3 regions of the Cupriavidus sp. Agwp_2 genome follow, and region 1 is predicted to be linked to each of the others. Evidence: predicted binding sites of a transcription regulator. Region 1 holds the regulator's gene; each other region holds the start of a gene.
What was found. The regulator LexA, encoded in region 1, represses DNA repair genes until DNA is damaged. The targets are predictions, from matches to a motif close to ACTGTATNNNNATACAGT.

Region 1 (6,529 bases):
GCATTGACGCTCCTTTTGGATTAGCCACCCGGGCGTCACGAGTCCGGTGTGGCAAGGTTGAATAGCCTTAAAGTATAGCTCGGCGACGGACTGGCGCGCAAGCGCACCACTGCATCAAGCCCTGGCAAAAGCCGCCTGCAGGCGCACGGGATCGCCGGCCAGGGCAGGATCCGCCGCCAGCGCCAGCGCCAGCAGCACCCTTGCCTTGTACGGATTCAGATCCGCCGCAGAGACGAAAACGCCATCTGACGGGCTGGGGTGCGGCGGGATCGCCACGTGACCCGCACCGGTACGCGAACTGCGGACCACCGCCACGCCAGCGGCGGCGGCATCCACCAGGGCCTCCGCCAGCACTTCATGGATCGAACCATTGCCGGCTGCGGCCACCACCAGGCCCGCCACGCCGGCCCGCACCAGCGCGTCGACGGCGATACGGCCCGGCTGAGCGTAGCTCGCCACGATCTCAACCACCGGCCATGCGCGCGGCATCGGCCCGATCGCCCAGGCCTGCCGGGGCGTGCGAGCGAACCGCACGAAATCGTCCTGCACCAAGCCAAGCGGCCCGCACTGGGACACAAAGGCATCCACCGCCGACGTATGCGCCTTTGCAATATCGCGCGCCGCGTGGATCTGCTGGTTCAGCACCACCAGCACGCCCTTGCCGCGCGCATCCGGATGTGCTGCCACCCGGACCGCATCAAGCAGGTTGAGCGGCCCGTCGGCTGACAGCGAGGTGGACGGCCGCATCGCCGCTGTCATCACCACCGGGATTGGACACGCCTGGGTCAGGTGCAGCGCCATTGCCGTCTCTTCCAGCGTATCCGTACCGTGCGTAATCACGATGCCCGCCACACCCGCCTGCGCCGACCAGTGCTCGACACGCGCCGCCAGCACGGCCCACAGCGCGAAGGTCATGTCCTTGCTGTCGACTTGCGCCACCTGCTCGGCTTCGATCCGCGCCACCGACTTCAGCGCCGGCACCGCCGCCAGCAACGACGACACGGGCACGGTTGCCGCCTGGTAGTGCGCGCTGCTGGCGGGGTTGCCGGAAGCGCCGGCAATGGTGCCGCCGGTAGCCAATACGACGATGCGAGGCAATTGGGTCATAGGTGCTGGGGGCTCAGGAGACAAGAAGGGAAACGCATGCGCTGGGCGATGGAATCGCGATTGTAATGGCGGACCTCCCCCGGCGGGCCCGCGCCACCGCGGCCGATCGGTCCACGCGCGCCACCAAAAAAATTCTGCTTGCGCTGCCGCCGATACTGTATAAAATCACAGCATACTGTTTAAACATACAGTGCCCGGCGCGCCGGATGCAGGATTTGCGGAAAGCCCCAGCTTGCGGGGCAGCCCTCCCAGCCCTGCCCCCAGCGCGCCCGCACGGAACGGCGATCCCATGGCGACCCTGACACCCCGGCAGCAGCAGATTTTCGATCTGATCCGCAATACGATCCGCCGCACCGGCTTCCCGCCAACGCGCGCCGAGATTGCCGCCGAGTTCGGCTTTTCCTCGCCAAATGCCGCGGAAGAACACCTGCGCGCGCTGGCCCGCAAAGGCGTGATCGAGCTGACGCCGGGCGCCTCGCGCGGCATTCGCCTGAAGGTCTCGCGCAGTGATTCAGAAATGCCGGACCAGTTCTCGCTGCCTATACCCGGCGTATTGCAGCTGACGCTGCCGCTGGTGGGCCGCGTCGCCGCCGGCAGCCCCATCCTTGCCGCCGAGCATATCGACCGCCAGTACCAGGTCGACGCCTCGGTCTTCGATGAACGCCCCGACTACCTGTTGCGCGTACGCGGCCTGAGCATGCGCGACGCCGGCATTCTCGACGGCGACCTGCTCGCAGTGCGCCGCGCCAGCGAAGCGCCCAACGGCAAGATCGTGGTGGCGCGACTGGGTGACGATGTCACGGTCAAGCGCCTGCAGCGGCGCGGCGGCCATATTGAGCTGATCGCCGAGAACCCGGACTTCGCCAACATCATCGTTGAACCCGGGCGCGAAGAGTTTTCGCTGGAAGGCATCGCGGTCGGCCTGATCCGATCCTCCGGCTTCTAGCCGGGCACGGCAGGCCTTGCGCCTGCGCGGACCCACCCGCTTCCATTGCTTTGCAGACGCCGCCCGGCTTGCCGGGTGTTGACCCCGCTTTTGCCTGAAAAAGAGGTGCAACCATGCCGCAAATCCACCACGTCGCCACCCGCCGCCCGGTCAAGCCGGTACCCTTCCGCCAGTGCAAGGGCGTACGCGTCTATCAGGGCGCACAGCGCCGGACTATGGTAGGCAGCATGGCCGCGATCTGCAGGATGCTCGAACTGGAAACCATGGACAAGCTGGCCGTCTGAAGCGGTCCGGTTTCCCGACCAACGGCCTGCCCCGCGTCAGCTACGCGCGCACGCCTTGGTTTCCGTTTCCAGTTCCTGAGGCGTCAACTGCGGAAACCATGTATTGGTCTTGCGCAGCTCGACCGCCGTGCCATCCGGCTTCGCCGTCAGCGAAATCAGATAGGCATACGCAAACTCGCCGGCTCCGTTTAGCTGACCGATCCGAATTTCCGTCTGGTTCTGTGCCGGCAGGCTGACGACCGTGGCGTCATCGCCGAGATTGTTGCGCAGGCATTTGGCAACGTCGGCCATTTTTGCCGGCGTGAACAAGCGCATCGGCGGGCGCGCGCGAACATCTTTCTCCGACGTGCCGGTGGCGCATCCGGCCATCATCGCGGCCACTGCCACGCCAGCGCCAATTACCGCTGCTCGAAGGAACATACGACCTCTTTGGAATTCAAGGCGCGTATGGTACAGGAGCCACATCGATCGCGTGCGGGTCGACATGGAAAGTCACTGCTCCACTAGCGCCTAATGTCGAACATCGATGCTGAGCACCAGCGTTCAGCCAGCGCCGAAACAGCCTGGACCGCACCAGCCTCGCGTCGCACATGCCTACAAAGCAAAACAGCGCCCGTAAAGGCGCTGTTTGCAAAGCAATCTGGGGTGGCTGATGGGACTCGAACCCACGACGACAGGAATCACAATCCTGGACTCTACCAACTGAGCTACAGCCACCGTAGAGGTCATCAGCGAAGCGCTGATCGACGAAAACCAAGATTATACAAACACTTTTTCGAGATGGCTAGTATCCCGCACAAATTTTTTTCAGAATCTGCATCACGCCTTGGGCCGGTGCCACTTGGCCTCCAGCAACACCGCCTGCTTGATGGCTTCGATGGTCTCTGCCTCGGTGTCGAAGTGGCCCAGCAGCCGGCGTGACTTGCCATTGAGGACGGCTTCCTGCAGCGCCCTGCCCGCGCCTTCCGAGATACCGTGGTGCCAGCAGTAGCGCGCTGTCCATTTGCCGTCCTGCAGTTGCTCGGCGACCCAGACCAGCCTGAAGTCCTCAAACACCTCGCCGAATGACTCTTCGTTGTTTGCGTTCGCTTTTTCCACGCTTACTGCCGTCCCTTCGCCTGTGGCGATGCGAAGAATCGTAGCACGCAGGCCAGCTAGCCAGACGGGGCCACAGCGCGCAGGCGCGACAGACCATAGCGGCAAGTCACCAAGCGGCACAGCATATGGCGTGCAAAGCCCCTACCCCTGCAGGGCTCTTGCTTCCTTCCCCGCAGTTTGCTTGGTTTGACAGCAAGGTTCGCTGGAACCTCGCGCATTGGTCATGGCCAAACCATTTTCAGGAATATTGCGAGGATGGAGCATGAGAACAATGCCTGGACGTCTGGCGGGAGTCTTGGCGCTGCTGGGAATGGTGGCGGCGCTGGCAGCCTGTGCGGGCGGCGGAGCCGATGGACGGGAGTCGGGAATCACGACCTATGGAACGCTGGATGTGGGCATCAGCCATACATCGCGATAGCCCTCCCGCCGCAGCGTGACCGGTGGAACTCTTTTCCGGGCAGCCCGGTCAAACCGGCTCGACTGGCGCGATCGCGAAAGATCAAAAAAAGAGTCCGCAGCGCGGACTCTTAACTTTAGCGATCTCAAATGCCCTGAAGGCCGTTGCAATGTAACTGTCATCCGGCAATTGCACCATTCGGGTAAACGAAGAGCGCAAAACGCGCCGACGAAAAAAAGCCCGCCGAGGCGGGCTGAATAATCAGTTGAAGAAAGCCCTGTATTCGAGGGCAGGGCACAGTGTAAAAAAGTGCCCTGCCTCGGCGAATTAGGGGAATCCCTTTGCAGACGCCAGTTACCGGCCGAATTGGCATCGCAAGTGTCGCGCGCGCAACCCTCGGGAATCCCTGCACAATTTGACGATTCGGTGTTAGAGCAAGCACTCAAGCGCTATGTGGCGGCGTCGTTCAGCGCGGCTTGCTTTATGCCGCCAGCGGTTCTGACGCCAGGGGACGCAGGTGTGCGCGCGCCTCTTCAAACAGCGCATCGACATCGGCACGCGTGCGTGCGGCATGCATGCGCTTCGCATCGGACAACACACGGCGCCAGCCGCGCCCTCCGGCAATGCCGCGGTACAGCCCCAGCATATGCCGAGTGACCGCACCCATATACCCGCCGCGTTCGACCAGGTCGCCGATATAGCGCTGCATCGATAGCTCGGCATCCAGCCGCGACCGTACCGGCGCATCAGCATCGCCGTAGAAGCGCTTATCCATTTCGGCCAGGACATAGGGCTGGTGATACGCCTCGCGGCCGATCATCACGCCGTCGACGTGTTGCAGATGCCGCGCCATCTCGTCATGGGTGACGATGCCACCATTGATCAGGATCTCCAGTTGCGGAAATTCCTGCTTCAACTGATAGGCCACTTCATAACGCAGCGGCGGGATTTCGCGGTTTTCCTTCGGACTCAGGCCTTTCAGGATGGCATTGCGCGCATGAACGATAAATGTGTCGCACCCCGCCTCCGCGACCGTGCCGACAAAATCGCGCACAAAATCGTAGTGCTCGATCGTATCGATGCCGATGCGATGTTTCACCGTTACGGGGATGCTGACCGCATCGCGCATTGCCTTCACGCAATCGGCGACCAGTTGCGGCTCCGCCATCAGGCAGGCGCCGAAGGCGCCGCGCTGCACGCGCTCGGACGGACAGCCGCAATTCAGGTTGACCTCCTTGTAGCCCCATTGCTCGCCCAGCCTGGCTGCCTCGGCTAGGTCGGCCGGCTCGCTGCCGCCCAACTGAAGCGCGACCGGGTGCTCTGCCGCATCGAAATCCAGGTGGCGCGGCACGTCGCCATGCAGCAGCGCACCGGTGGTCACCATCTCGGTGTACAGCCAGGTATGGCGGCTGAGCTGGCGGTGGAAGGTGCGGCAATGGCGGTCAGTCCAATCCATCATCGGCGCCACGGATACGCGGCGCGGACTTGCCGCGGCAGGTTTACCTTGAAAATGGGTCATTTCGGAACGGATCGGCGTGGCCAATCCTCATGCTACTCGTAGATATCAACAGCGCCCGGTGGAGGCAGCTCCCGTGCGCCGGGGGCGTCGCACACAATGCAGCCGCAGCGGTATCGCGGCTTTTCGGAAGGCGCATCAGTTTACCACCCCGGCAGATCTTTCGCCGGGGGGCACCAACCTTCAGTAGCGCCCCGGGCCGGTTGCCCGCGAGATCATCGCGCGGCCGCAGTCTTGTCGATCCACGCGCCGAACGTGGTCAGGAATTTGTCGAGGAAGCCCCGCGTCGATTCGTTGGCAATGCCGCCCTGCTCGTCGAACAGCTTGTCGACGCCGCTGATATACGCCTCGGGCTGCTGCAGGATCGGCATATTGAGGAACACCAGCGACTGCCGCAGGTGATGATTGGCCCCAAACCCGCCGACTGCTCCCGGCGAGGCACTGATGATGGCGGCAGGCTTGCCGTCCCAGACGCTTTTGCCGTACGGACGCGAGCCCACGTCGATGGCATTCTTCAGTGGCGCGGGGACCGAGCGGTTGTATTCGGGTGTGACGAACAGCACCGCATCGGCGCGGCGCACGCGGTCGCGGAATGCGGCCCAGGTCTGGGGCGGCTTGTCGTCCAGGTCCTGGTTGTAGAGCTGCAGGTCGCCGATCTCGACGATCTCCAGCTTGAGTTGTGCCGGCGCTTGCGCGATCACCGCCTTGGCCAGCTTGCGGTTATATGACTCCTTGCGCAGGCTTCCCACCAGTACAACGACATCACGAGGATTGCTCATCACGGCTCCTTTGTCTGCGTGGACAGTTGAAGCGGACGGCGCAGGCGCCATGGTTGCCATGGCTGCCCGCGCCGGTCCAGCCACCACTCTACCCGAGTCGCGACTGGCCTGCCGTGAGGGGGGCGGCGCGCGCGGCCGCCGGCGGTTGGACGGACCGATCAGGCGCCCTTTCCCAACGCGGCGAGTGGATGGTCTTCCGTACGCCACGGGCTGTCGAAGAACGACTGGACTGTCTCGCGGCCAACCTCATCCAGCCGGGCATGCTGCCAGCGCGGGTTGTGGTCCTTGTCGATCGCCAGCGCTCGGATGCCCTCGACGCCGTCGCCCTTGCGGAACACGTAATACATCATGTCCAGTTCCATGCGCAGTTCATCTTCGAGCGACATGCCGCGCGCGCGGCGG
Region 2 (6,529 bases), 1.9 Mb from region 1:
TCGCCACCGCGCCATCCCGTCCCGCACGATCCCTTTCTTGTCGGAAACAGAAACAATGCTGAATAGAGCCACGACACGCCTTTCCTCCGCCTTTGCACCCGCCGCCATCGTCGCTGCCGTCGCCATGGCCACGGCGGCCGCCGCGCCCGCCGCCGTCCTTGCGCAGGGCGTGCCGATGCCGCAGGTCGCCGCCAAGTCGTGGATGCTGTTTGACGTGACCAGCGGCCAGGCACTGGCCTCGCAGAACGCCGACCAGCGCATCGAGCCGGCCTCGCTGACCAAGCTGATGACCGCCTACCTGGCGTTCGAGGCACTCAAGGAAAAGCGCCTGACGCTGGAACAGACCGTGGTGCCGACCAACCTGGTGCTCAAGGTCAAAAGCGACGAGTCGCGCATGTTCATCGAGCCCAACAAGCCGGTCAGCGTGCAGGACCTGCTGCTGGGCCTGATCGTGCAGTCGGGCAACGACGCCGCGCTGGCGCTGGCCGAGGCCGTGGGCGGCTCGGAAGAGGGCTTCGTCGCGATGATGAACCGCGAGGCCCAGCGCATGGGCATGAAGAACACCCACTTCACCAACACCGACGGCATTCCCGACCCGAACCATTACACCACCGCGGTGGACCTGGCGACGCTGACCACGCACCTGATCAAGGACTTCCCCGAGTACTACGCCATGTACTCACAGAAGGAGTTCACCTATAACAAGATCAGGCAGCCCAACCGCAACCGCCTGCTGTACATCGACCCGACCGTGGACGGCGTCAAGACCGGCCACACCAAGTCCGCCGGCTATTGCCTGATCTCGTCGGCCCAGCGCCCGCTGGCCAATGTGCCCAACGGCCAGCGCCGCCTGATCTCGATCGTGATCGGCACCACCACCGAACAGGTGCGCACGCAGGAAAGCCTGAAGATCCTCAACTACGGCTTCCAGTTCTTCGACACGCTGCGCCTGTATGACAAGGGCCAGGTGCTGGCCACGCCCGAGATCTACAAGGGCAAGGCCGGCACGGTCAAGATCGGCGTGCAGCACGAGACCTTCGTCACCGTGCCCAAGGGCACCGGTGGTCGCCTGAAGCCCGTACTGGAGCGCCAGGAACTGATGATCGCCCCGATCGCGGCAGGCCAGCAGGTGGGCATGGTCAAGCTGATGGACGGCACCAACAAGGTGGCCGAGTTCCCGGTGGTGGCGCTGGAGGAAGTGCCCGAGGCCGGCTTCTTCGGCCGCCTGTGGGACACCATCCGCCTGTGGTTCAAGCGCAAGTGATTGGAATGCGCGGCCCTGGCATGCGCCGGGCCGCGCCGGAGAAAACGACATGACAGCCGACAACCAGGGCAGCGGCAACAAGCCCGGCGATATCCCGCCGGAGCAGTCGCTGATCGAATACCCGAGCCATTTCCCGATCAAGGTGATGGGCTCGATGCAGGATGGCTTTGCCGAGGCCATCGTCACGCTGGTGCAGGAGTTCGATCCGGACTTCCACGCGGGCAAGATGGAAATGCGGCCCTCGAGCAAAGGCAACTACCTGGGCCTGACCGTGACGGTGTGGGTGACCAGCCGCGAGCAGCTTGATGATCTGTATCGGGCGCTGACTGCGCATCCGATGGTGAAGGTGGTGCTGTAAGGCATCGCTCCCGCATCGTTTTCTCCCCTCTCCCGCGCGCGGGAGTGGGGCCGGGAGTGGGGCCGGGGGAGAGGGCAGGCCCTGGCATACCGACACGCGTTGCTTCGTTGACGCTCCCGCCGCCCTCTCCCCCAACCCCTCTCCCGCAGGCGGGAGAGGGGAGCCCGCCCGCAGGCACGGCAACGCATCCGCTGCGGCATGCATTTTCCCTGATCGACATGAACACCATCACCCTGAAACCCGGCAAGGAAAAATCCCTGCTGCGCCGCCACCCGTGGATCTACGCGACCGGCATCGCCACCACCGAAGGCCGCTGCGAGCCGGGCTCGACCGTGACCGTGCGCGCCGCCGACGGCCGCTTCCTGGCCAAGGCCGCCTACAGCCCCGAATCGCAGATCCGCGCGCGCGTGTGGACCTTCGACGAGAACGAGCCGGTCGACCACGCGCTGTTCAAGCGCCGCGTGGCCGCGGCCATCGCGTACCGGCGCCAGTGGGTGAAGGACAGCGACGCCGTGCGCCTGATTTTTGGCGAATCGGACCGGCTGCCGGGCCTGATCGTCGATTACTACGGCAATGGCGCGCAGGGCCAGCTGGTGTGCCAGTTCAATTCCGCCGGTGTCGAGCAGTGGAAGACCGCGATCGTGCAGGCGCTGGTCAAGGAAACCGGCTGCCCTAACGTCTATGAGCGTTCCGACGCCGCCGTGCGCCAGCGCGAAGGGCTGGAGCTGGTGACCGGCGTGCTGGCCGGCGCGGAGCCCGATCCGGCGCTGTCGGTGACCGAGCATGGCGTGCGTTATTACGTCGATGTGCGCAACGGCCACAAGACCGGCTTCTATGTCGATCAGCGCGACAACCGCAAGCTGGTCGGCGACCTGGCCGAAGGGCGCGAGGTCCTGAACTGCTTCTGTTATACCGGCGGCTTTTCGCTGGCCGCGCTGCGCGGCGGGGCCAAGTCGGTGACGTCGATCGATTCGTCGGGCGAAGCGCTGAAGATCGCCGCGGGCAACGTGACGCTGAACGGGTTTGAGCCGGAGCGTGCGGCCTGGCTCGACGCGGACGTCTTCAAGACACTGCGCGAATTCCGCGCGGAAGGGCGGCAGTTCGACCTGATCGTGCTGGACCCGCCCAAGTTCGCGCCGTCGGCACAGCATATCGACCGCGCCGCGCGGGCTTACAAGGAAATCAACCTGGTCGGTATGCAGTTGCTGCGTCCGGGCGGGCTGCTGTTCACGTATTCGTGCTCGGGGGCGATCAGCATGGAATTGTTCCAGAAGATCGTGGCGGGGGCGGTGACGGATGCGCGGGTGGATGCGCGCATCCTGCGCAGGCTGTCGGCGGGCACCGATCACCCGATGCTGGCGGCGTTCCCAGAAGGCGAGTACCTGAAGGGGTTGTTGCTGGAGAAGGTGGCGTAAGCCAGCAAATTGCAGGCGGCGAGGCTGCAACTCACCGCCACATATTGCGCATCCGACTGGCCAGGTCCACCGGCGCCAGCGCCGGCTTTGCCTTCCCTTCGCCTGGCATCGGCGGCGGCGGCCATGCCCGGCTGTGGAAATTCGGCATCACGCGATTCGGAATGAACCGCGTGCGCGACGCATACACATGCCGATCGCCAAATCCCACCTGCTGGTGCACGTAGAAGCGCTGCGGCACGATGACGTCCAGATGGTCCTTGGCCCGCGTCATCGCCACATACAGCAGCCGCCGTTCTTCCTCGATCTCTTCCGTCGTGCCCGTCGCCAGATCGCTCGGCATGCAGCCATCGACGGCATTGAGCACATACACGGCCTTCCACTCCTGCCCCTTGGCCGAGTGGATGGTCGACAGGATCAGGTAGTCCTCGTCGCGCGACGGTACGCCGGACTCATCGCTGGATGCGCTGGGCGGATCGAGCGTCAGTTCCGTCAGGAAGCGCTCGCGCGCGCCGTAAGTGGCGGCGATGCGCTCCAGCTGCTGCAGGTCGGCCTGGCGCGCGGCGGCGTCGTCGTGCAGGCGTTCGAGGTGCGGCGCGTACCAGGCCAGTACCTGCTCGAATTCCGAGGGCCACGGCGAGGTCGGCGCCATCAGCGCGCGCGCCAGCGTCAGCAGGTCTGCCCAGGCGGGCGCGGCGGCCGGCGGCGGCTCGAATTCCTGCAGCGAGAACAGCGGCTCGGTGGCCAGTGCCATGGCGTCGAGCACGCGCGCCGCGGTCTTCGGGCCGATGCCCGGCAGCAGTTGCAGCGTGCGGAAGCCGGCCATGCGGTCGCGCGGGTTTTCCAGCCAGCGCACCACGGCCAGCACGTCTTTCACGTGCGTCGATTCCAGGAATTTGAGCCCGCCGAACTTCACGAACGGGATATTGCGGCGCGCCAGCTCGATCTCCACCTGCGCGCTGTGGTCGGCGGCACGGAACAGCACCGCCTGCGCCATTAGCGCCAGGCCGGCCTCGCGCCGCGCCAGCACCTGCTCGACCACGTAGCGCGCCTGGTCGGCCTCGTCGTTGACGACGATGATGCCGGGCTTCTCGGCCGACAGCCGCTCGGACCAGAGATCCTTGGTATAGCGCTCGGCAGCCAGCCCGATCACCGCGTTGGCTGCCTGCAGGATCGGCTGCGTGGAGCGGTAGTTCTGCGACAGCGTCACCTGCTGCGCGTGTGGTGTGAACTGTTGCGGGAAATCGAGGATATTGCGCACGGTCGCGCCGCGGAACGCGTAGATCGACTGCGCATCGTCGCCGACCACGGTCAGGCCGCGGCCATCGGGCCGCATGGCCAAGAGGATCGACGCCTGCAGCGCGTTGGTGTCCTGGTATTCGTCGACCAGGACATGGTCAAAGCGGGCGCCCATGTCCTGCGCGATGGCGGGCTCGGCCATGGCCTGTGCCCAGTACAGCAGCAGGTCGTCGTAGTCGAGCACGTGCTGTTTCTGCTTGGCCTCGACATAGCCGGCAAACAGCGTGCGCAGCGCATCGACCCACATGGCGTAGCGCGGAAACTGCTGCTTGAGCACGACTTCCAGCGGCGCCTGCGTGTTGACCACGCGCGAGTAGATCGACAGGCAGGTCTCTTTCTTGGGAAAGCGGCTGGCGGTCTCGGACAGGCCCAGGTCGTGGCGCACCACGTGCATCAGGTCGGCGGCATCGCCGCGGTCGCTGATGGTGAAAGCGGGCGACAGGCCCAGGGTCTCGGCGTACTCGCGCAGCAGGCGCGCGCCGATGGCGTGGAAGGTGCCCGACCATTGCAGCGCCGCGCGGCCCGCGCCGGTCTGCGTGCCCAGCGCCTGGTCGACGATGCGCTCGACGCGCCGGCCCATTTCGGCGGCGGCGCGGCGCGAGAACGTCAGCAGCAGGATGCGGCGTGGATCGGCGCCGCCCAGCACCAGGTGCGCGACCCGGTGCGCCAGCGTGTTGGTCTTGCCCGATCCCGCGCCGGCGATGATCAGCAGCGGGCCGTCGCTGCCGTGCTCGACCGCCGCGCGCTGCTCCGGGTTGAGTTTGGACAGGTAGGCCGGGCCTGCGTCGGCCGCATCGGGGGCAAGGGCGGATGCGAGATCCGCGGCGGGGGCAAGGTCCAGTGACACAGGCAGCAAAGAGGCAGGGGGAAAAAGCGGGCAGGGCAAAAAAGCTGGCGCTAACTGTATATCCATACAGCCCCGCAGTGCAAGCCGCTTCGCGCGGGATCGGGCACGAACCAACAAAAAAGGTGCTCGATGAGCACCTTTTCCTGGATGTTGCGGGCGACAGCGTTACGCAGACTTTGCCAGCGCGCCATCAAGCAGCTTGTGCAGCGCATCCCACTCGGGCTCGCCGACATAGCGCTTGAGGATGCGGCCCTCCTTGTCGACCACGAAGGTGGTCGGCGTCAGCTGCACATTGCCGAAGGCCTTGGCGGCGGAGCCGTCCGAATCCATTGCCACCTTGAACGGCAGCCCGCGCGTCTTGGCGTAGTTCATCACGTACATCGGCGGGTCATAGTTCATGGCCACGGCGACGAATTCCAGCCCCTTGCCCTTGAACTGCTCGTAGGTCTTGACCATGTCGGGCATTTCCTTGATGCAGGTGGCGCAGCTGGTGGCCCAGAAATTGACCAGGTAGACCTTGCCCTTCAGGTCGGCGGTGCTGAGCTTCTCGCCCGACAGCAGCGTGAACGTGGCGGCCGGTGCGGCATTGGCCGGCGCCAGCGCGCGGTAGCCGAACCAGCCCAGCAGCGCCAGCACGACGATGGCGGCGACGATGGGCCAGGGCTTGCGGGAGGACTTGGCGGGAGCGGAAGTGGTCATGGAAGGCGGGGAATGCGAATTCTCTTCGGGCAACGCCACATTCTAATGCCGCTGGCGCCGGGGCGCTGCGCGGAGCCTGGGTGCGGCAATCTGCCGCAATGCCGGCGGTGACCGTGATTCAACGCCGGGTGGCGACGGCGGCGCGTGCCTGGTCCAGCGCCTGTTCCAGGTAGGCGCCGTAGAAGTCGGGCTGCATGCCGCGCAGCGGGCTGGCGGCGGCGCGGCCCTGGCGATCGAGGAACAGCACCGTCGGCGCCACCCGCACCTGGTGCGCCCGCGCCCAGTCGCGCGCCGTGGTCACGGTACCGTCGGCGTCGCGCAGCGGCGTGACGGCGGTCAGGTCCAGCTCGCGCACCGCGATCTCGCCGGCGGCAGCCTGCGGACCGAGGTAGTTGCGGCGCACCGCATCGCAATAGCCGCATCCGGGCATCGACACCAGCAGCACCAGCGGCTCGCCGCGCTGCGCGGCTTCGGCGCCGTGAGCGCCCAGGTCGGTGGCGGCAGGCAGGTGCGCCGTGCCCGCGGCCAGCGCCGTGCCGGCGGCTGTTGCCAGCAGCGCGCACGTGGCCAGACGGAACAGTGCGGTCCGGGCTGGTAGCGCTGGTAGCGCTGGTAGCGATGGCAGGGCGAGGCGGGGCAGGGTGGGGGCA
Region 3 (6,529 bases), 1.7 Mb from region 1:
CGCCGCTTACCTCCTTCTTGAACGCCGCGATCTGGGCCTTGCTGGCATCGTCAAAGGCATGGCTGTTGGCAAGCTTGGCGTCGAAGGCCTTGATCTCCTTTTCGCCGATCTTGACCGTCGCCACCGTGCCGGCCGGGGCTTCCACCACCTCATAGCTGGCCGACGACTGGGCCAGGGTACGCTTGGCGATATCGCAGGAGCTGCGGAAGTCGATCTCGCGGGCGATCGGGCTGCCCTGGAACGAGCACTGCTTCGGATCCGCGGTCACCACGATCTGCGCGGTCTGCTGCGCGCGCTCCAGCGCCGGGTTGGCGTAGTGGGTCAGTGCCTTGAACAGCGGGAAGTAGGTCAGCACGGCCAGCGCGCAGCCCGCCATGATGATCCACTTGCGGCCGATCTTGTCCGACAGGGAGCCAAAGAAGATAAAGAACGGCGTGCCGATCACCAGTGCGCCGGCGATCAGCAGGTTGGCCGTCTTGGCATCGACCTTGAGCACCTGCGTCAGGAAGAACAGCGCGTAGAACTGGCCGGTGTACCAGACCACGGCCTGGCCGGCGGTCAGGCCGAGCAGGGCCAGGATCACGATCTTCAGGTTGCGCCACTGGGCGAAGGATTCGGTCAGCGGAGCCTTGGAGGTCTTGCCTTCGGCCTTCATGCGCTGGAATGCCGGCGATTCATTCATCGACAGCCGGATGTACACCGACATCCCCAGCAGCAGGATCGACAGCAGGAACGGGATGCGCCAGCCCCAGACTTCAAAGTTCGGGCCAGTCAGCTCGCGGCACAGCAGGATCACGATCAGCGACAGGAACAGGCCCAGCGTGGCCGTGGTCTGGATCCACGAGGTGTACGCCCCGCGCTTGCCGTGCGGCGCGTGCTCGGCCACGTAGGTGGCGGCACCGCCGTACTCGCCGCCGAGCGCCAGGCCCTGCAGCATGCGCAGGATGATCAGGATCACCGGGGCGGCCCAGCCGATGGTGGCAAAGCCGGGCAGCAGGCCGACGATGAAGGTCGACAGGCCCATCAGCAGGATGGTCACCAGGAAGGTGTACTTGCGCCCGATCATGTCGCCCAGGCGGCCGAACACCAGCGCGCCGAACGGCCGCACGATAAAGCCGGCGGCAAAGGCGAGCAGCGCAAAGATGAAGGCCGAGGTCGGATCCAGTCCGGCGAAGAACTGCTTGGCGATGATCGCCGCCAGCGAGCCGTACAGATAAAAGTCGTACCACTCGAACACCGTGCCCAGCGACGAGGCAAGGATCACCTTGCGCTCCTCGCGTGTCATCGGCGCGTTTTGCGCACCCCCTCCGGGTACCGCAACGTTTTGCACGTTTGCCATCTTGTCTCCTCCGTCTGGAATGGATCTCGGGCAAGGCGCGGCAACATCGCGGAAAAGCCCCGTGCCGCTGGCCGGGAGCCTGAGTTGCAGTGGATTGTGGGTGGCGAAACTTACTGCGTTCTGACAGATTTCGGCGTGCAAGTGCCAAAAATATCGGGGTATACGCTAGCCGTTTTCAGGCCTGCGCATGCTGCAATGCAGCCTGTCCTGGCCGTTTCACGGCACTGCTATGCGGCCGGTACGGCATGTCGCTATGCAGCATCGGAACCTGGGCCGCGCAAGGTACCCTGCGAAGGCAGGGGGGCGGGTGTGTCCGCTTCGTCAACGGTTTCATCGGCGCGGTTCATGCGCCAGGCATAGAGGGCGGCCATCAGCACGTAGACCACCAGCGCTCCCTGGGCGCCCACCCAGAACGAGAACGGCCAGCCGAAGAAGTCGAAGCGCAGCTCGCGCGCGAACCACGCCACCACGAAGGTGACCACGAACCAGACCGCCAGCAGCCCCGCGATCCAGCGCAGGTTGCGGTGCCAGGCCTGCCGCTGGCGCGCCTCGGCGAGATCGGGGGCGGCAGCGGGGGCGGGGGTGTCGTTCATAGTGCGGAGAGATCGGTGGGGCGGCGCAGGGTCACGCGGAAATGCGCGCCGGCCAGGCGCGGCGCCTGCTGGTAGACGTGGTCGGAAATCTGCACGTCGCCACCGTGCTGCTGCACGATCTCGCGCACGATGGCCAGGCCCAGCCCGCTGCCTTCGGTATTGGTGCCGAGCACCCGGTAGAAGCGCTCCATTACGCGTTCGCGCTCGGCCGGCGCAATGCCTGGGCCGGTGTCTTCCACGTCCAGATAGGCGAACGGCTCGAAGGCATCGGCGCTGACGCGCACCGTCGCGTGCCCGCCGCGCGGCGTGTAGCGGATGGCATTGTCGAGCAGGTTGTTGAGCATCTCCGTCAGCATCAGCCGGTTGCCGAGCACCGTCACCGGATGGTCGTCCGCTTCCAGCCCCAGGTCGATGTCGCGCGCCCAGGCTTGCGGCAGCCATTCCTTGACTACCTCGCGCGCCAGGGCACCCAGGTCCAGTTCGCCCATGCCGCCGGTGCCCGCCAGGTTTTCCATGCGCGCCAGCGACAGCAGTTGGGTGACCAGGTGCGCGGTGCGCTCTGAGCTGCCGGCGATCTGGGCCAGCGAGCGCCGCAGCTCTTCCGGCGACTGCTCGCGCTGCGCCAGCTCGGCCTGCATGCGCAGCCCCGCCAGTGGCGTCTTCATCTGGTGCGCGGCATCGGCGATAAAGCGCTTCTGCGTCTGCACCGACTGGTCCAGCTGCGCCAGCAGGTCGTTGAACGATCCCACCAGCGGCGTGATCTCCTGCGGAGCGGCGCGTTCGTCGATGGGGCTGGTGTCGCCCGGGGTGCGCGCGCGGATGCGCTGCTGGATCGCGGTCAGCGGCGCCAGCCCGCGCGAGAGCCCGAACCACACCAGCACCACCGCCAGCGGCAGGATCACGAACTGGGGCAGGATCACGCCCTTGATGATCTCGTTGGCCAGGCGCGCGCGCTTGTCGAGGGTTTCGGCCACCTGCACCAGTACCGGCTGGTTGCCGCTGACATTGCGCAGGTCGATGTAGGTGTAGGCTACCCGCACGTCGTTGCCGGCGACGCGGTCGTCGCGCAGCGATACCAGGCCGGCGTGGCCCTGGTCTTCTTCCGACGGCAGCGGCAGGTCATGGTCGCCGGCAATGTATTCGCCGCGCTTGCCGACCACCTGGTAATAGATATTGTCGGTCTCGTCCGCGCGCAGGATTTCGCGCGCCGACAGGGGCAGCTGCAGGGTGACGCGGCCGTTGACCTCGCGCAACTGCTGCGACAGCACGATGGCGCTGGCTTCCAGCGCCCGGTCGAACGGGCCGTTCGCGATCGACTTGGCCACCAGGTAGGTCACCGCGATGCTCATCGGCCAAAGCAGCAGCAGCGGCGCCAGCATCCAGTCGAGGATCTCGCCAAACAGCGAGCGCGGCGCGGGCGTGGCGGTGCTTTCCTCCAGATGCGGCAATGCGTCGGCCAGTTCCTGGTCGGCGGTGCCGGGCATGGCAGGGGACGCAGCGGCAGGGGAGGGTGGCGGCACGGCGCGGTGCGCGCGCCGCCAGCGCAGTTGCAGCAGGCTCATCTCGACGGTGGTCGCTCGGTTGCGGTCGTGCTCGCCTGCAAGGGTGAGGCTAAGGCGCGGCTCGCGTCAATGCTGCGCGGCCACGGCCGGCTGGAATTTCTCCAGGCAGTAGCCCAGGCCACGTACCGTGGCGATGCGGATGCCGCCCACCTCGATCTTCTTGCGCAGGCGGTGCACATAGACTTCGATGGCGTTGTTGCTGACTTCTTCGCCCCACTCGCACAGGTGGTCGACCAGCTGTTCCTTGGACACCAGCCGGCCGCAGCGCGTGAGCAGGATTTCCAGCAGGCCGATCTCTCGCGCCGACAGGTCGAGCATCTGCTCGTTCAGGTAGGCGATGCGGCCGACCTGGTCGAAAGCCAGCGGCCCGTGCCGCATCAGCGTGGCGCCGCCGCCGGCGCCGCGGCGCACCAGCGCGCGCACGCGGGCTTCCAGTTCGGACAGCGCGAAAGGCTTGGCCATGTAGTCGTCGGCACCCAGGTCCAGGCCCTTGACGCGTTCGTCGACGCTGTCGGCCGCGGTCAGGATCAGCACCGGCAGCATCGCGCCGCGCGCGCGCAGGCGCTTGAGCACCTCCAGGCCGGACATGCGCGGCAGGCCCAGGTCCAGGATCAGCAGGTCGAAAGTCTGGGTCGACAGGGCCGAGTCGGCACCCAGCCCGTCGGCAACATGGTCGACGGCATAACCAGAGTGACGTAACGAGCGCGTCAGCCCATCGGCCAACGTGTCGTCATCTTCGGCGATCAGAATACGCATGGTTGTCTCCACCTGGCCGGCATAGCCGGGCGCCCGCGGAACGGGCGCGATGGGGCTTGCCAAGCATACTGTTTTTTTATACAGTACCCGCACATTCCGCTGGGGCCGCCCGGGATGCTTCCTGACTGATGTTTCCCGGATGGCGGCCGCGCAGACAGCCGGGCCGGCGCTGGAGCCGGCAAAAGCCGGTGCCGCGCCACATGCGGCCTATTTATACACCATTTGATTCAAGGACGACCATGGACGACAAGAAGGCAGGTGCGGGCGTGAGCGCCGAGAAGCAGAAGGCGCTTGCCGCCGCGCTCTCCCAGATCGAGAAGCAGTTCGGCAAGGGCTCGATCATGCGCCTGGGCGACGGCGAGGTCGAAAAGGACATCCAGGTGGTCTCCACCGGTTCGCTCGGCCTGGACATCGCGCTTGGCGTCGGCGGCCTCCCGCGCGGCCGCGTGGTCGAGATCTATGGTCCGGAATCGTCGGGCAAGACCACGCTGACGCTGCAGGTCGTGGCCGAGATGCAGAAGCTGGGCGGCACCTGCGCCTTTATCGACGCCGAGCACGCGCTGGACGTCAGCTACGCCAACAAGCTGGGCGTGAACGTCGGCGACCTGCTGATCTCCCAGCCGGACACCGGCGAGCAGGCGCTGGAAATCACCGACGCGCTGGTGCGCTCGGGCTCGATCGACCTGATCGTGATCGACTCGGTGGCGGCGCTGGTGCCCAAGGCTGAAATCGAAGGCGAAATGGGCGACTCGCTGCCCGGCCTGCAGGCCCGCCTGATGAGCCAGGCGCTGCGTAAGCTGACCGGCACCATCAAGCGTACCAACTGCCTGGTGATCTTCATCAACCAGATCCGCATGAAGATCGGTGTGATGTTCGGCTCGCCGGAAACCACCACCGGCGGCAACGCGCTGAAGTTCTACGCCTCGGTGCGCCTGGATATCCGCCGCATCGGCTCGATCAAGAAGGGCGACGACGTCATCGGCAACGAGACCAAGGTCAAGGTGGTCAAGAACAAGGTCTCGCCGCCGTTCCGCGAAGCCTTCTTCGACATCCTCTACGGCCAGGGTATCTCCCGCCAGGGCGAGATCATCGACCTCGGCGTGGACGCCAAGATCGTCGAGAAGTCGGGCGCGTGGTACAGCTACAACGGCGACAAGATCGGCCAGGGCAAGGACAACGCGCGCGAATACCTGCGCGAGAACCCGGACATCGCCGAAGAGATCGAGAACAAGGTGCGAGTGGCGCTGGGTGTGGTACCGACCAACCCGGTGGCTGCGGAAGCGCTGGAAGGCTGATCGCGCCGGCGCGCAAGACGCAACACGATTGCAGCAGCCGGAAGGGGCCGGAGCATCAGCCGATGCGCCGGCCTTTTTTATTAGGGATTTTTCACCAAGCCGCCAATGGCCCCCCGCCCCCCGCTTTCCCTGAAGGCCCGCGCCGTCGGCTACCTGTCGCGCCGCGAGCACAGCCGGGCCGAGCTGGCACGCAAGCTGGCGCCCCATGCCGAGTCGCCGGAACAACTGGAGCAGTTGCTCGATGCGCTCGAGCGTGAGAACTGGCTGTCCAACCAGCGCTTTGCCGACAGCCTGGTCCATCGCCGCGGCGCCCGCTATGGCACGGCCAGGGTGATGCAGGAAGCCAAGACCCACAAGCTGGGCAGCGAACAACTGGGCGAACTGCAGGAAAGGCTGCGCGCCACCGAGACCGAACGTGCCCGCGAAGTCTGGCGCAAGCGTTTCGGCGTGCCGCCAGAGTCGCCAGAGGCCCGCGCCAAGCAGATCCGCTTCCTGGTGGCGCGTGGATTCTCGCGTGGGGTGGTCAGCAAGATCATCCAGGGCGCCGACGAAGCGTACGGCGACGACGAGTAAGCATCTGCGTGCGGTATCGTCCGCAATTGACGGGCCATTATCTGCACTGCCCTCAGGGTATTCGCGCGCCAGTCGGCCGACAATGCGGCGCGACAGTCGCCATACAAGGATGTTCCCGGGCAAACCGGCGCGGCATGTTAAACTCCCCAAGTTATTCGGTGCTCCGGCGCCGCCGTTCCCAAGCCCCCAGTATTCCAGCCTGGCCATGCCTCTGTCCCAGCCCGTCAACCGCTCCCTGCGCCATCGCCGTGCCATTACGGCCGAGGCGTACCAGAGAGAGGACGGCCTGTGGGATGTCGAGGTGCGCCTGACCGACACCAAGCCCCGCGATATCGAACTTGCCGGCGACCGTATCCGCCCGGTGGGCCAGCCCCTGCACGACCTTTGGCTGCGCGTCACGATCAACGAGGA

Region 2: LPA45_RS01330 (ATP-dependent helicase) is a predicted target of LexA. The motif match lies at 5,234-5,251, and genes of this name have one in related genera.
Region 3: recA (recombinase RecA) is a predicted target of LexA. The motif match lies at 4,318-4,335, and genes of this name have one in related genera.

The regions. Positions count from the first base shown of each region.
Region 1 is NZ_CP088083.1:2,218,845-2,225,373, forward strand. Features, by position in the region: gene rpsF (30S ribosomal protein S6) at 1-4, opposite strand, end outside; gene LPA45_RS10435 (asparaginase) at 115-1,107, opposite strand; gene lexA (transcriptional repressor LexA) at 1,397-2,053, shown strand; gene LPA45_RS10445 (hypothetical protein) at 2,167-2,337, shown strand; gene LPA45_RS10450 (hypothetical protein) at 2,374-2,823, opposite strand; tRNA gene LPA45_RS10455 (tRNA-His) at 2,979-3,054, opposite strand; gene LPA45_RS10460 (hypothetical protein) at 3,157-3,435, opposite strand; gene dusA (tRNA dihydrouridine(20/20a) synthase DusA) at 4,314-5,291, opposite strand; gene LPA45_RS10470 (NADPH-dependent FMN reductase) at 5,564-6,127, opposite strand; gene LPA45_RS10475 (enoyl-CoA hydratase/isomerase family protein) at 6,286-6,529, opposite strand, start outside.
Region 2 is NZ_CP088083.1:280,096-286,624, forward strand. Features, by position in the region: gene LPA45_RS01315 (D-alanyl-D-alanine carboxypeptidase family protein) at 56-1,264, shown strand; gene LPA45_RS01320 (YbeD family protein) at 1,314-1,622, shown strand; gene LPA45_RS01325 (class I SAM-dependent rRNA methyltransferase) at 1,841-3,037, shown strand; gene LPA45_RS01330 (ATP-dependent helicase) at 3,069-5,180, opposite strand; gene LPA45_RS01335 (TlpA disulfide reductase family protein) at 5,346-5,879, opposite strand; gene LPA45_RS01340 (thioredoxin fold domain-containing protein) at 5,998-6,529, opposite strand, start outside.
Region 3 is NZ_CP088083.1:555,664-562,192, forward strand. Features, by position in the region: gene LPA45_RS02610 (MFS transporter) at 1-1,339, opposite strand, end outside; gene LPA45_RS02615 (DUF4212 domain-containing protein) at 1,591-1,932, opposite strand; gene LPA45_RS02620 (sensor histidine kinase) at 1,929-3,494, opposite strand; gene LPA45_RS02625 (response regulator transcription factor) at 3,561-4,250, opposite strand; gene recA (recombinase RecA) at 4,490-5,545, shown strand; gene recX (recombination regulator RecX) at 5,651-6,118, shown strand; gene LPA45_RS02640 (DUF2889 domain-containing protein) at 6,324-6,529, shown strand, end outside.